3 regions of the Bacillus stercoris genome follow, and region 3 is predicted to be linked to each of the others. Evidence: riboswitches for the same ligand, from Rfam matches in the RefSeq annotation. Region 3 holds a riboswitch; each other region holds the start of a gene.
What was found. Region 3 has a riboswitch for S-adenosylmethionine ahead of mtnK (S-methyl-5-thioribose kinase). Riboswitches for the same ligand answer to the same signal wherever they lie in the genome.

Region 1 (5,434 bases), 210 kb from region 3:
TGTAAAATCTCTTTATTTACTAATCTGTCATATAAGATAACATCAGCTTTTTCAATGGCTTTCAGCGCTTTAATCGTCAGCAGATCAGGATCACCGGGACCCGCTCCTACAATATATACTTTTCCCATCGTATTTCCCCCGATCTATTCGAGTTCTTCCAGAACATTCACTTGTGATGTTGTTCTCGCTTGCATTCCGGCATCTGAGAAGAACGCAGCAGATCATATTCAGCTCAATTTTTGTTTGACAAACTCGATCAGCTGATTTTTACACGCTTCACGGTCATGCTGTCCTGAATCAAGAACGAGCTCTGGCGCTTCCGGTTCCTCATAAGGAGAATCAATTCCTGTAAAAAACGGAATCTCTCCGTTTCTTGCTTTTTTGTAGAGCCCTTTCGGATCTCTTTGTTCACAAATATCAAGGTCACATTTAATGTATACTTCATTGAATTCGCCAGCTTCCACAAGCTCGCGAACCTGTTGTCTGTCCTCGCGGAAAGGAGAGATAAAAGCAGTAATGACAATGGTTCCCTGCTGAACAAAAAGTTTTGCCACCTCTCCGATTCGGCGGATGTTTTCTTTTCGGTCTTCATCAGAAAAACCAAGATCCTTATTTAAGCCGTGACGGATATTATCCCCGTCCAGCACAATGACTTGGTAGCCTTGCTCAAACAATTCTCTCGCAGCGGCGTTGGCAATGGTTGATTTGCCTGAGCCGCTTAACCCTGTCAGCCAGAGAATGGAGCTTTTATGCTTGTTTTTTTGCTGGTACTCTTCTTTTGTGATAGAGGCTTCATGCCATACAATATCGCGATTTGTCACTGCCAGTCCTCCTTAAGATACGCCTACTTCTTCTTTTTTCTTCATCCCTTTGATTAACACTTCTACGACTTCTTTTCGGCTGAATTCGGCAGGAGGCAGCACACCGTCTCTCAGCATACCTCTTACCTTAGTGCCTGATAAAATGACGTGATGCTCTCTGCCATGAGGGCATGTTTTCGCTGTTCCCATATTTCCGCATTTTTTACAGAAGAAGCTGTGCTCGAATTTCAGCGGTGTAATCCCGAGTTCTTCAGGTTTGAATGTGTCAAACAGCTCCTGTGCTTCGTATGTTCCGTAATAGTCACCTACACCTGCATGATCACGGCCAACGATGAAATGTGTGCAGCCATAGTTCTTTCTGACAAGCGCGTGGAAAATTGCTTCTCTCGGGCCTGCATAACGCATCGCCGCCAAGAAGACACCAAGGAACACGCGATCTTTCGGGTAATAATGATCAAGAAGAACTTGGTAGCTTTCCATCCGTACATCAGCTGGGATGTCATCGGATTTTGTTTCACCTACTAACGGATTCAAGAACAAGCCGTCTACTGTTTCAAGAGCCGTTTTTTGAATGTATTCATGCGCTCTGTGAACAGGGTTTCTTGTTTGGAAGCCGACAATCGTTTCCCAGCCTTTTTCAGCAAACTGGCGTCTTGTTTCTCTTAGGTTCAAAAGTAAACTCAGGGAACTGTTTTGAAGCTTTTTTAATCAACGTGATCGGTCCGCCGACATATGTATTGCCGCGGCTGAACAGTTTTTTAACACCCGGATGCTCCTGCTCATCCGTTTTGTACACATTGATAGCTTCTTTTTGTTTGTCAGGCACATACAGGTCTTCGATTTGGATAACGCCGTATGTGTCTCCTTCATACGTTAACTTTACCGTTTCGCCAACTGACAGTTCCGCTGCTTTTTGCGCATCGACCGGAAGTGTGATTGGAAGAGACCAGATAACGCCGGAAGAAAGACGCATGTTTTCGACAACAGATTCGTAATCTTTTTCATTAAAGAAACCTTCAATCGGGCTGTATGCGCCGATACCGATCAATTCCAAATCCGCGAAAGAAATTAAATCAAGTTCAATTTCTTTTTGAATGCTGCTCACATCATATGATTCATCTACTCTGTTTACTAATGTACCTCCGTGTGGTGCTAAGCTCATAACATCCATCTCCTCCTAGTTAACTTATAAAATTACTCAGATTAATGTTCAGATTCCCCCGCCTTGTTCGTGGACTGAGCGTCTCTCTTTACGAATGGCCTTTGTCAGGCTTACGGCACCGCCCGCCGCTAAAAGCACACTTACCATGATAAAGATCGAATAATAATCCGCTTTTAAAAACAAGGATACAAGCAGATAAGAAATCGATAAAGATAAAAACGGCGATACGATCCATACCTTCAGCATCGTTTGAACAACTTGTTTATGGAACACGTTCGGACCGTTTTTTGCCATGCCTATGCCGATAATAGACGATGACGTGACTTGCGCCAAGGGCACCGGCATCCCAAATACAGAACTGATTATTACCAGTCCCGCTCCTGTGCCGGATAAGAGAATGCCTTCTCCTTTTGAAAATCTCGTAATTTTCTTCCCGTTTGTTTCTAATACACGCCGACCTAATAACAGTGCGCCGAGCGCAACAAAAGCTCCTCCGTACAAGGTCCCTTTTACGACATCAAGCACACCGGCAGCCACTAACGGGCCAACGGCATTCGCCACATTATTCATGCCGGCAGAGAATGCTTCGAAAAATCCGGCAACTAACAAAACAATGCCGAGGATTTTTTGCTTTTTAGAAGATTTCACTTCAATCTTAAAATAACGAAACAGCTTAGATACGAAATAGGTGAAGCCAAAAGCGAACAGCGGGACAAAAACCCAAAATGTCACAATGATCAGAAGATTATTCACCAACAATACTTTATAAGCCACTCCCACGCCGACAACCGCGCCGACCGTCACTTCACTTGTCGATAAAGGAATGCCGAGCAGATTTGCCGTAAAGAGCGACAGCGCAGCAGCTCCAATAATGATGCAAACAATCGTCAGTGTAATCGTCTGTTCGGGGATAATGCCAGAGCTGATTGTTTTTACGACCTCGCCTCCGCCAATGACCGCCCCGGCCAAGACACCGACTGCGCATAGGATCAAAGCGTAAGTTTTCTTTTTGATGGCTCCAGAGCCGTAAGCAACTCCCATCGAAGCTGCAGCGCCGCTTGCACCAATATTCATCGCGAAAAACAAGCTAAATAAAATAGCGGCTAGTTCCATTTTGCAGCTCCTTATTCATGCAGTCCGCATTCTGTTTTCGCCATACCATTCCATCTGCCTGAACGCAGATCCTCTGCGGTAAAAGCGGGAGCAGTGCAAGGCGCGCAGCCAATACTTGGGTATCCTTGGTCATGAAGCGGATTGTAGTCCAGTTCATTCCGTGATGTGTATCTCCAAATGTCTTTCCAAGTCCAATGGATGAGCGGGCAAACTTTTACTGACTTGAATTTTTCATCTTTGTTTAAGAAATTCGTATTGGCACGGCTTGGCCCTTGATCACGGCGCAGACCGGAAAGCCAGGCTGGATGTCCTGAAAGCGCCTCTCTTAAAGGAACGACCTTTCTAAGGTAGCAGCACTGATTCGGCTCTCTTTCCCACAGTTTGTCACCATATTCTTCGGCTTGTTCCTCAAGGGTGAGGTCTGGTTTTTTCAGGATGATGTTAAGACCTGGATAACGCTCTTTCACTCGTTCAATTGTTTCATAGGTCTCTTTAAAATGAAGTCCTGTATCAAGAAACACAATCTCTGCGTCTTTTTTCACTTTATAAATTAAGTCAATCAAAACGATTCCCTCAATTCCGAAACTGCAGGCATAAACAAGCTGGTTGCCGTAATGGCCGTATGCCCACTTTAAAACTGACAGCGCTCCTTTATAAGGATCGTCTTCCGGAAATGTAATCGTTGGTTCTTCCCAATTATCATACGTTAACATTTCTTCTTTCCTCCTTTCGGAGACAAACAAACAGTAGCTTCCTGCCGGTTGTCTTTTCCCAATTGTAATGTGATTCTTGGCTGGTGATTTCAAACAGCCTTTTTGCCTCTTAAAATAAAAAACTTTCAATCCGGCGGAAAGAAAGACAGGAACAGCATGTAGCCCTTATCTTTCAAAATGGAATTCATTTTGCTGGAAGTAGCACCTTACAAACTATGCAGGTTGCCGGGCTTCATAGGTCCAGTCCCTCAGCCGCTCTTGATAAGTTTTTCAGATTTGTAGTAAATTTTAGCACAATTCTAACATAAGTCAACCCGACTTTTTTTATAGGATTAATAAAAAAACAGGCCTCATGGCCTGTTTTTAAGTACAGCAAGGCTTTGAAGCCTCTTTACATCGTTGGAATTTATTTTTTATTTTTTAAACCAATCTTTTGACTCGGGATTTCGTTTCCATGTTTTCAGCTTTTTTAGATCATCTGAATGAATATTTCCGTTCTCAAGTGCGACCTCTGTGAGCGTATCGTAATCAGTTAATGAGTAGTATGGCAGTTCTGCCTTTGCGAAGGCTTCTTCTGCTTTGGGAAGTCCGTACGTAAAGATTGAGACGACACCAAGCACCTCACAGCCAGCCGCTTGTAAAGCTACACAAGCTTCAAGCACGCTGCCTCCTGTGGAGATTAAGTCTTCAATAACGACCGTTTTTTGCCCTTTCTGCACAGCTCCCTCAATCTGATTGCCTTTTCCGTGCGCTTTCGGCTTGCTCCTCACATAACACATCGGAAGATTCAAACGGTCAGCCGCCAGAGCAGCATGAGGAATACCCGCAGTTGCTGTTCCTGCTATCATTTCAGCTTCGGGAAAATGCTCTTTGACAAGCTTGCTGATGCCTGAGGCGACATCATTTCTGACCTCTGGGAAAGATAGCGTCAGGCGGTTGTCACAGTAGATTGGTGATAAAATGCCGCTTGCCCATGTGAACGGCTCGTTCGGACGTAAAAATACTGCTTGGATGTCTAATAGATGTTTTGCGATGATTTGTTTCAAGATTTGATTCCCTCCCATTCAAGTCTGACAGCCTTATAGGCTTTTACCGGATCTTCCGCTTTTGTAATCGAGCGTCCTACTACAATCGCTGATGAACCTTTTTCTCTTGCAATTGCAGGTGTCGCCACGCGGACTTGGTCATTCGCAGCATCCTCTGACATTCTGATCCCTGGAGTGACAGTCAGAAATGAAGGCGACACTGCTTGGTAAATGGCGTTTGCTTCATGAACAGAGCAGACCACTCCATCCAGTCCGCTTTCTTCCGCCTGTTTGCTGTAGTGCACAACCGTATCGATCAGAGGCTTTTCGATCAGCAGTTCATCCTTCATGATTTGTTCAGATGTGCTTGTCAGCTGGGTTACCGCAATAAGTGACGGGCGTTTTTTCCCCGCCGGCGTACCTTCTTCTAAGCCTTCAAGAGCTGCTTGCATCATTTTTTTGCCCCCGGCCGCATGAACATTGACGAGGTCTACGCCGAGACTGGCAAGACGCTTCATCGCCTTGTTTACAGTGGTCGGAATGTCATGAAGCTTTAGATCCAAAAACAGCTCGCAGTTTCTTTCTTTTAGCTGTTTCACG
Region 2 (5,434 bases), 1.7 Mb from region 3:
ATTAAACTTTTTCTCTCTGAGGCAAAATAAACCTGATCATTGATCGTTGTGTAGTACAACGGTTTAATGCCGAATGGATCTCTTGCTCCATAAAGCACATGATCGTTTTTATTCCAAATCAGAAAGGCAAACATACCGCGCAATTTGGACGCCGCTTCTTCTTTATAATGACGGTAAGTCGCAAGAAGAACCTCTGTGTCCGAATCCGTGTTGAATGTGTACCCCTTTGCTTCAAGCTCTTCTCTCAGTTCAATATAGTTATAGATTTCCCCGTTAAAGATAATCCAATATGTTTCATCTTCATATGATAAAGGCTGTCCGCCATTTTCTACATCAATAATGCTGAGACGTCTGAATCCGAATCCGACGTGCTCATCATGGAAATATCCATCACTGTCAGGACCGCGGTGAACGATCATTTGGTTCATTTGTTTGATTAGTTCTTCTTGATCAGCGGTTTGAGCTAACGGATGCTTGTTAAAAACCCCGACAAATCCACACATAGTATTGCCTCCATAATTAAAATTGTCATCATTGAACCCCTATTTATAGACGCTGTGAATAGTATTTGGTTTCACAGTTATGTAAAAAAATAAACATGAATACAACGATAAAAAAGGAAAGCCGCTTAACCAGTAAGCGGCTATAAAATTATTCTCCTAACGCTTCTTTACGCAGCTGCTCCGCTTTGTCTGTACGCTCCCATGGAAGGTCAACATCGTGACGTCCAAAGTGGCCGTACGCAGCAGTTTGTTTGTAGATCGGACGGCGTAAATCAAGCATTTTGATAATGCCGGCAGGTCGTAAATCAAAGTTATTGCGGACAACTTCAATCAGTTTTTCCTCAGAAGCTTTTCCGGAACCGAACGTGTTGATTGAGATTGACACAGGCTGTGCAACACCAATCGCGTAAGCAAGCTGTACTTCGCAAGAATCAGCAAGCTCAGCCGCAACGATGTTTTTCGCAACGTATCTTGCTGCATAAGCCGCAGAACGGTCTACCTTCGTCGCATCCTTTCCTGAGAACGCGCCTCCGCCGTGGCGTGCATAGCCGCCGTACGTATCAACGATGATTTTGCGTCCTGTAAGTCCCGCATCCCCTTGAGGGCCTCCGATTACGAAACGTCCTGTTGGGTTGATGAAATATTTTGTTTCTTCATCAATCAGCTCTTTAGGAACAACCGGATTGATGACATGTTCTTTAATGTTACGCTGAATTTGCTCAAGTGTAATTTCAGGGTGATGCTGAGTTGAAATAACAATCGCGTCAATGCGGACAGGCTTGTTATTTTCATCGTACTCAACCGTTACCTGTGTTTTGCCGTCAGGGCGAAGGTACGGAAGAATATCTTCTTTACGGACTTCACTTAGGCGGCGGGCTAATTTATGAGCAAGTGAAATTGGAAGAGGCATAAGCTCTTTCGTTTCGTTGCACGCATAACCGAACATTAAACCTTGGTCACCAGCACCGATCGCTTCAATTTCTTCTTCGCTCATTGTGCCTTCACGGGCTTCAAGCGCTTGGTCTACACCCATTGCGATATCAGCAGACTGCTCATCAATTGATGTTAAAACCGCACAAGTTTCCGCATCAAATCCGTATTTCGCACGTGTGTATCCGATTTCTTTAATGGTTTGGCGCACTGTTTTTGGAATGTCAACATACGTAGATGTTGTGATCTCTCCGCTGACAAGAACCAAACCAGTTGTCACAGATGTTTCACAAGCAACACGCGCGTTAGGGTCTTTCTTTAAAATTTCATCTAAAATGCTGTCAGAAATCTGGTCACAGATTTTATCTGGATGCCCCTCCGTAACAGATTCTGATGTAAATAAACGACGATTTTTACTCATGATTTGCTTCCTCCTGCACAAGGTCTCCCGATAGACCTTGCATATATGATACGGAACTCGCTCCCTCTTATACAATGTAACGTTATATTAGAGAATGTTAATTGGCATATTTATGAAATAAAAAAACCTTTTCCATCGAGGAAAGGGTTTGGTCTTTGTGCCTTTCACTCTTATCGCTCAAGGAATCATACAACCTTGCAACAGGTTAGCACCTTGGTTGTCTCACTCAGTTCAACATAATAAATAACAGAGAAACCGGTTGCTGGGCTTCATAGGGCCTGTCCCTCCGCCAGCTCGGGATAAGAGTATCCGCTCAATGAAATATCTTATCGTAAAAGGGTTTGCAATGTCAATATGATTCAGAAGAAATAGGCACCTATATTGAGGGAAAACAATGGAAATGCACACACAAAAAATGATAAATAGTATAGACTATTTGAAAATATATGTTATACTAATTCACAATTAGCAAAACACAAAAAACGATAAAGGAAGGTTTCATATGAACTCAGTTGATTTGACCGCTGATTTACAAGCCTTATTAACAAGTCCAAATGTGCGTCATAATTTATCAGCAGCACAGCTAACAGAAAAAGTACTCTCCCGAAACGAAGGCATTTTAACATCCACGGGTGCTGTTCGCGCGACAACAGGCGCTTACACAGGACGTTCACCTAAAGATAAATTCATCGTGGAGGAAGAAAGCACGAAAAATAAGATCGATTGGGGCCCGGTGAATCAGCCGATTTCAGAAGAAGCGTTTGATCGACTTTATACGAAAGTTGTCAGCTACCTGAAACAGCGAGATGAGCTGTTTGTTTTCGAAGGATTTGCGGGAGCAGACGAGAAATACAGGCTGCCGATCACTGTCGTAAATGAGTTCGCATGGCACAATTTATTTGCGCGGCAGCTGTTCATCCGTCCGGAAGGCAATGATAAGAAAACAGTTGAGCAGCCGTTCACCATTCTTTCTGCTCCGCATTTCAAAGCGGACCCAAAAACAGACGGCACTCATTCCGAAACGTTTATTATTGTCTCTTTCGAAAAACGGACGATTTTAATCGGGGGAACAGAGTATGCCGGAGAAATGAAGAAGTCCATTTTCTCCATTATGAATTTCCTGCTGCCTGAAAGAGATATTTTATCCATGCACTGCTCCGCCAATGTCGGTGAAAAAGGTGATGTCGCCCTTTTCTTCGGACTGTCAGGAACAGGAAAGACCACTCTTTCAGCCGATGCTGACCGCAAGCTGATCGGTGACGATGAACATGGCTGGTCTGATACAGGCGTCTTTAATATCGAAGGCGGATGCTACGCTAAGTGCATTCACTTAAGCGAGGAGAAGGAACCTCAGATCTTTAACGCAATCCGTTTCGGATCAGTTCTCGAGAATGTCGTTGTTGATGAAGACACACGTGAAGCCAATTATGATGATTCCTTCTATACTGAAAACACGCGGGCAGCTTACCCGATCCATATGATTGATAACATCGTGACTCCAAGCATGGCAGGCCATCCGTCTGCAATTGTATTTTTGACGGCTGATGCCTTCGGAGTCCTGCCGCCGATCAGCAAACTGACGAAGGAACAGGCGATGTATCATTTCTTGAGCGGTTACACGAGCAAGCTTGCCGGAACTGAACGAGGTGTGACGTCACCTGAAACGACGTTCTCCACTTGCTTCGGCTCACCGTTCCTGCCGCTTCCTGCTCACGTCTATGCTGAAATGCTCGGCAAAAAGATCGATGAACACGGCGCAGACGTTTTCTTGGTCAATACCGGCTGGACCGGGGGCGGCTATGGCACTGGCGAACGAATGAAGCTTTCTTACACAAGAGCAATGGTCAAAGCAGCGATTGAAGGTAAATTAGAGGATGCAGAAATCATAACTGACGATATTTTTGGCCTGCACATCCCGGCTCATGTTCCTGGCGTTCCTGATCACATCCTTCAGCCTGAAAACACGTGGGCCAACAAGGAAGAATACAGAGAAAAGGCATTCTACCTTGCAAATGAATTCAAAGAGAATTTTAAAAAGTTCGCACATACAGATGCCATTGCACAGGCAGGCGGCCCTCTCGTTTAAAAAGCAAAAGCCAAGAGCAATTAGCTCTTGGCTTGTTTTAATTGACAGAATGCAAAGAAGTCAGCTTGTACGTAATGAGCGTCCGGCCGCCTTCCCATTGAAGCTTCTGCACTTCAGCTGTGCCCGACTTTTCGCCAAGCTTTGTTTTGCGCACATCCATCGGAATCTCCATCGGATATACACGGTATCCGTCCTTCTCTAACGTGAATATATTTTCATCTATGCGAACTTCTTTTCCTTTTGTCACAATCAGTGTATTAAATTCAACAGGCATTCCCAAAGTGAGATCCCCTTTCGTTCTCTTTTTTCTTTATCATACCATATTTCATTGTCAGCGGTTTTTCATCCATTGTGTAAGCTGCCGAACGATACGCCGGTTTTCTTTTGGCGGGAAATAATGTGTGAATGTACTGTAATACCACGTCTCAACCGGCTTATGCAATTGTTTTAGCCTTTCTTCAAATAAATAGGAATGCTGAATCGAAACATTTTGGTCTTTTTCTCCATGGATTAACAGCACGGGAGCCTGAATTTTGTTTACTTGATCAAACGGTGTTCGCCACTGATATTCCTCAGGCACCTTTTTCGGTGTTCCGCCGATGACTCTTTTCATCATTCGCCGCAAATCCTGCCGCTCCTCGTATGTAAGGATCATATCACTGACGCCTCCCCAGGAAACAAATGAAGCCGCATGCCTTCCCATTTCGATTGCCGTGAGCATTCCCATAATCCCGCCGCGGGAAAACCCGAAGATATGAATTCTGTCCTTCTTGACATTTGGGTGCTGCTGAAGAAGGTGAAAAGCAGAAAATGCATCCTCCCTGTCTTCTCCGGCAAAATCCTCATTGCCTTCTCCTCCTTGATTTCCTCTGTAAAAAGGAGCAAACACCACAAACCCTTGGGATGCAAACTGGATAATCCGGCCCGGCCGAACCATGCCCACGCTTTTAATCCCGCCGCGCAAATATAAAAATCCGTCATATTGTCCCGGTTCCGCCGGCTCAGCCAGAAGCCCCTTTACCCGTAATCCATTTGACAGATAGCAGACCGTATACAAACGCACATGCTGGCTTGGCGACGGAAATCTTCTTTTCTCTACAATCAAAACAGCCGCCTCCTTTTTTCTATATGCTTTCCTTACTCCAAAATTACATCCGGTGAAACTGATTAGGCATTCACACATTTTTATACCCATCATACGATATGTAAAGCAAAAAAGGATATTAACTTGATGCTAAATAAGGAGGTTGTCTATGTGAACAAATCGTTAAGGCTGGGCTTCGCCTGTGTCGGCAGTATCTTTCTGATGATCGCCCTGGCAGCTTGCAAGCAAGAAGAAACGCTGACCAAAGTTAAAGTGGCTGAAGTGACCCATTCTATTTTTTACGCACCTTTATATGTTGCCGAGTCTAAAGGATTTTTCAAGGAAGAAGGGCTTGATGTCGATGTGAATACGACCTGGGGCGGAGACAAAACGATGACATCACTTCTTTC
Region 3 (5,434 bases):
CGGGAACTAAGATCGTATCACCGGGATTCAACAAGCATTGCGGGAGCTCGACAAGACCGGCTTTTCCGCCGAATAAAACAGCGACTTCGGTTTCCGGATCCAGATCAATGCCGTACTCTCTTTTGTAAAATGCAGCAGCCGCTGACTTTAGGCTGTATGAGCCGCGAAAAGATGAATATTTATGATTCTCAGGATCAGCAACAGCTCGTTTCATTTCCTCGACGATATGTTCCGGTGTCGGCTGATCTGGATTTCCCTGTCCTAGATTGATAACGTCGTGTCCCTCTGCGAGCTTTCGGTTCACTTTCTGCACCAGGGAAGCGAAGAATTGTTTAGGCAATTCCTTTAATACATGAGACTGTTCAAATTTCATCTATTCTCACCTTCTAAAAAAATCTTGAAATGATAGTCCATCATCATATATGGTTAAATGAAAAAAGTAAAGAAAAATTTGGGGTGTTAAAAAGATGAAATGGGCGATATCTTGTCTTCAATTTGATATTTCATATGGTAAACCTTCGGAAAATATAAAAAAGGCTGAATTTTTGATCGAAAAAGAAAGCAAACATGCTGATGTTCTTGTTCTGCCTGAATTATGGACGACCGGATATGATCTGGCCAATCTTGATGAACTCGCTGATGAAGACGGCCATTTTGTTCAGAGCTGGCTGAAGAAAACGGCAAAAAAACATGGAGTTCATCTTGTTGCCGGATCGGTCGCTGTCAGAAAGGATTCTGATGTTTATAATACAATGTACATCGCGGATAAGGAAGGGCAAATCATTAAAGAGTACAGAAAAGCCCATCTTTTTCAGCTGATGGATGAGCATTTGTATTTATCAGCCGGTTCCGAAGATGGATGCTTTGAGCTTGACGGCGTCAAAAGCGCAGGATTGATCTGCTATGATATCCGTTTTCCGGAGTGGATCAGAAAACATACGACAAAAGGTGCCAACGTGCTGTTTATTTCCGCGGAATGGCCTCTCCCCCGCCTTGATCATTGGAGAAGCCTGCTTATTGCCCGTGCCATTGAAAATCAATGCTTTGTCGCAGCCTGCAATTGCACTGGTTCAAATCCGGATAATGAATTTGCAGGCCATAGCCTGATTATTGATCCATGGGGGCGTGTACTTGCTGAAGGCGGCCGTGAGGAAGGCATAGTCCGTGCGGAAATCGACCTTCATAAAAGCGTCGAGGTGCGGGAGAGCATCCCTGTTTTCGATGATATCAGAAAAGATTTATATTAAAAAATATATTGACAACTTATTAAAACACCTGTTAGTATGTTCATCAACTGATAAATTAGAATTGTTTAACAAATGAATATATTCTCTTATCGAGAGTTGGGCGAGGGATTTGGCCTTTTGACCCCAACAGCAACCGACCGTAATTCCATTGTGAAATGGGGCGCATCTTTTTCGCGCCGAGACGCTTGTCTCTTAAGGCACGGTGCTAATTCCATTCAGATCTGATCTGAGAGATAAGAGAGGCGGACATAGATGTTAAGCCTCCTTCTCTCTGAGAAGGAGGCTTTTTTACGGCCACAAATTAAGTGATTACATAATTGGAGGTTATGATGATGGCAGTCACAAAAACACCTTTATACGAAACGTTAAATGAAAGTTCCGCTGTGGCATTGGCTGTGAAGCTCGGCTTATTTCCAAGCAAAAGCACCCTGACATGTCAGGAGATCGGCGATGGCAACTTAAATTACGTTTTTCATATTTATGATCAAGAACATGACAAAGCATTGATCATTAAACAGGCGGTTCCTTATGCAAAAGTGGTGGGAGAAAGCTGGCCGCTCACAATCGATCGTGCAAGAATCGAAAGCAGCGCTCTCATCCGTCAGGGCGAGCATGTGCCTCACTTGGTTCCAAGAGTGTTTTACTCTGATACGGAAATGGCGGTTACCGTCATGGAGGATCTCTCTCACCTGAAAATCGCAAGAAAAGGACTCATTGAGGGTGAAAATTATCCGCACCTGTCACGGCACATCGGTGAATTTTTAGGAAAAACACTTTTCTACTCATCAGATTACGCGCTTGAACCTAAGGTGAAAAAACAGCTTGTTAAACAGTTTACAAACCCTGAGCTATGCGACATTACGGAAAGACTTGTTTTTACAGATCCTTTCTTCGACCATGACACAAATGATTTTGAAGAAGAGCTTCGTCCTTTTGTCGAGAAGCTTTGGAATAATGACAACGTTAAAATCGAAGCCGCTAAGCTGAAAAAGTCATTTTTAACGTCTGCGGAAACGTTGATTCATGGTGATTTGCATACAGGAAGCATTTTCGCAAGTGAGCACGAAACAAAGGTGATTGATCCTGAGTTTGCTTTTTACGGACCGATCGGCTTTGATGTAGGGCAATTTATCGCCAACTTATTTTTGAACGCACTCAGCCGTGACGGGGCTGACAGAGAGCCGTTATATGAACATGTCAACCAGCTCTGGGAAACGTTTGAAGAGACGTTTAGTGAAGCCTGGCAGAAGGACAGTCTGGATGTTTACGCCAACATCGACGGTTACCTCACTGATACGCTCAGCCATATTTTTGAAGAAGCAATCGGATTTGCGGGCTGTGAGCTGATACGACGCACGATCGGCCTTGCCCATGTAGCTGACCTGGATACGATCGTGCCGTTTGATAAACGAATCGGCAGAAAACGGCTGGCGCTTGAAACCGGCACAGCCTTTATCGAAAAACGTTCGGAATTCAAAACGATAACAGATGTGATTGAATTATTTAAGTTACTTGTAAAGGAATGATCCATTCATGCCCCATTCATTTGCTGTTCCACGTTCTGTTGAATGGAAAGAAACAGCTATTACCATTTTAAATCAGCAAAAGCTTCCTGATGAGACGGAATATTTGGAGCTGACGACGAAAGAGGATGTATTTGATGCGATTGTCACGCTCAAAGTAAGGGGTGCTCCGGCGATCGGCATTACGGCTGCCTTCGGACTAGCGCTTGCTGCCAAAGACATTGAAACAGAGAATGTCACAGAATTCCGACGCAGACTGGAAGACATCAAACAATATTTAAACAGCTCACGGCCTACAGCCATTAATTTGTCATGGGCGCTTGAGAGACTGAGTCATTCGGTCGAAAACGCGATTTCCGTAAATGAAGCAAAAACAAACCTTGTCCATGAAGCAATTCAGATTCAGGTCGAGGATGAGGAAACGTGCCGGTTGATCGGCCAAAACGCCCTGCAGCTTTTCAAAAAAGGCGACAGGATCATGACGATCTGCAATGCCGGCTCAATCGCGACAAGCCGCTATGGAACGGCGCTAGCTCCGTTTTACTTGGCCAAACAAAAAGATTTGGGATTGCACATTTATGCCTGCGAAACAAGGCCTGTCCTGCAAGGATCACGCCTTACTGCTTGGGAGCTGATGCAGGGAGGCATTGATGTCACGCTAATTACAGACAGCATGGCCGCCCATACGATGAAGGAAAAACAAATTTCCGCTGTTATCGTCGGAGCTGACCGAATTGCAAAGAACGGTGATACAGCAAATAAAATCGGCACATACGGCCTTGCTATTTTAGCAAACGCCTTTGATATTCCGTTTTTTGTCGCCGCACCTTTATCTACATTTGATACGAAGGTCAAATGCGGCGCTGATATCCCGATAGAGGTGCGAGATCCCGACGAAGTCAGACAGATTTCCGGAGTACGGACCGCTCCATCAGATGTGCCTGTCTTTAATCCCGCTTTTGACATTACACCTCATGATCTCATTTCAGGAATCATCACAGAAAAAGGGATTATGACCGGTAACTATGCAGAAGAGATTGAACAGTTGTTTAAAGGTGAAAAGGTGCATTAAAAAACCGCTGGACTTTGCTCATGTGGAGCTGAGTCAGCGGTTTTTTTGTTTCTTTTTGTTAACATTGATGATTTCATCTTTTTGAGCGCTTGATATGATATGCAGTTTCACAAACAGTTTGGCAAAAACGGCAATTTTCTCAGAGCGGCTCGGCTTCAATTGCTTTGTCCTCCTTTTTCATCAGACCAACTTTTTTAACTTAATAAAATGATATGTCGGCTGTGAAAAAAGGGAACGTGCCATATGTTTTATTTTTCTTTATAGGAGATTTGCTCGATGTTCAGCAAAAATGCTTTGAGATCCGTTTTGCTTCCGGCGTAGCCTGTTAACGCACTGTTTTTGCCAATCACTCTGTGACACGGAACAAAAATCGGCAGGTCGTTACGTTTATTAGCCTGTCCGACAGCGCGCACCGCCTTCGGACTCCCGACCGCAGCGGCAATATCAGCATAGCTTCGGGATTCACCATATGGGATCCTCTCCAGCGCCTCCCACACTTTTTTCTGAAAAGGTGTGCCCTTTTGGCTGAGCGGCAGGGAGAATGTCTTTCTTTCTCCGGCGAAATATTCATGAAGCTGTTTTTTCGCTTCTGCAAGAAGAGGTGTTTCCTTGTGTTCTGTCTTCTGAACGGTTTCTTTCCAATCCATCCAATCTTCCTGACTGAGAAATAGACGGGTGATCCTGCCCTCCTCTTCGGCAATGATAAATTCACCGAGCGGCGTTTCAGCTGTCATATAGTAATTCACTCATCATTCCTTCTTTCTTCAGCATTCTGTCTGACGGGAAGCGTAATATGAAAAACGGTGCCCTTTCCTTCTTCACTTTCGACCATAATCTCGCCTTGATGTTCTTCAATAATTTTATAGCTTACCATAAGCCCAAGTCCAGTTCCCCGTTCCTTTGTCGTATAAAATGGTTCACCAAGGCGCTTTAATTTATCTTCTGTCATTCCAATCCCCTCGTCTTTTAAGGAGATGAGGACATGATCTTGATCCAGTACCCTTATCGTCACAAAAATGTTTCCGCCGTCAGGCATCACTTCGATGGCGTTTTTTAATATGTTGATAAAAACCTGTTTCAGCTGATTCGGTTCACAGTAGATCGGGGGAATGTCGTCCATTAAATCAAGCTGCATTTGTACATTGCTGAGATTGGCTTGCGCGTTTAGAAGGTCTATCGTGTCTCTCATAATTTGGGTAACATGTTTTTCCTCATACATAATGGCCTGGGGCTTGGCTAAAATCAAGAATTCGGTGATGATGGATTCGATGCGCTTTAGTTCTGAGGTGATCACGTTGAAGTAAAGGGCGTAGTCTCCCTCGACACTTCCTTTCAGGAGCTGAATAAAGCCTTTAAGAGCGGTCATCGGATTTCTGATTTCATGGGCAATGCCGGCTGCGAGTTCGCCGACAACATGAAGGGTATCTGATTTGCGCAGGCGTTCCTCCAATTCTTTTCGCTCTGTAACGTCTTTAAAGATAGCCAAGTTCATATTTTGAATAATATTCCGTTTAAATGAGAATTCGAGTTTTCGATTGTCACTGCAGCTTAGCAAAAATGGAATTTCGTTGTCCATTTCATCAAAATTAATC

Region 1: it holds a riboswitch for S-adenosylmethionine, as region 3 does, so the genes downstream of both, QA442_RS14105 (phosphoadenylyl-sulfate reductase) here and mtnK (S-methyl-5-thioribose kinase) in region 3, are expected to answer to the same signal.
Region 2: it holds a riboswitch for S-adenosylmethionine, as region 3 does, so the genes downstream of both, metK (methionine adenosyltransferase) here and mtnK (S-methyl-5-thioribose kinase) in region 3, are expected to answer to the same signal.

What each region holds. Positions count from the first base shown of each region.
Region 1 covers NZ_CP121861.1:2,711,692-2,717,125, forward strand. The annotation lists gene cobA (uroporphyrinogen-III C-methyltransferase) at 1-128, opposite strand, end outside; gene cysC (adenylyl-sulfate kinase) at 228-821, opposite strand; partial or broken gene sat (sulfate adenylyltransferase) at 834-1,983, opposite strand; gene cysP (sulfate permease) at 2,032-3,096, opposite strand; gene QA442_RS14105 (phosphoadenylyl-sulfate reductase) at 3,108-3,809, opposite strand; SAM riboswitch class I at 3,972-4,077, opposite strand; gene pyrE (orotate phosphoribosyltransferase) at 4,223-4,855, opposite strand; gene pyrF (orotidine-5'-phosphate decarboxylase) at 4,852-5,434, opposite strand, start outside.
Region 2 covers NZ_CP121861.1:1,264,220-1,269,653, reverse strand. The annotation lists gene asnB (asparagine synthase (glutamine-hydrolyzing)) at 1-503, opposite strand, end outside; gene metK (methionine adenosyltransferase) at 652-1,854, opposite strand; SAM riboswitch class I at 2,022-2,160, opposite strand; gene pckA (phosphoenolpyruvate carboxykinase (ATP)) at 2,357-3,940, shown strand; gene QA442_RS06610 (DUF2584 domain-containing protein) at 3,978-4,220, opposite strand; gene QA442_RS06605 (alpha/beta hydrolase family protein) at 4,272-5,045, opposite strand; gene QA442_RS06600 (ABC transporter substrate-binding protein) at 5,196-5,434, shown strand, end outside.
Region 3 covers NZ_CP121861.1:2,919,142-2,924,575, forward strand. The annotation lists gene mtnE (methionine-glutamine aminotransferase) at 1-373, opposite strand, end outside; gene QA442_RS15175 (carbon-nitrogen family hydrolase) at 468-1,247, shown strand; SAM riboswitch class I at 1,331-1,487, shown strand; gene mtnK (S-methyl-5-thioribose kinase) at 1,580-2,773, shown strand; gene mtnA (S-methyl-5-thioribose-1-phosphate isomerase) at 2,781-3,842, shown strand; gene QA442_RS15190 (hypothetical protein) at 3,876-4,001, opposite strand; gene QA442_RS15195 (methylated-DNA--[protein]-cysteine S-methyltransferase) at 4,091-4,588, opposite strand; gene kinE (sporulation two-component system sensor histidine kinase KinE) at 4,585-5,434, opposite strand, start outside.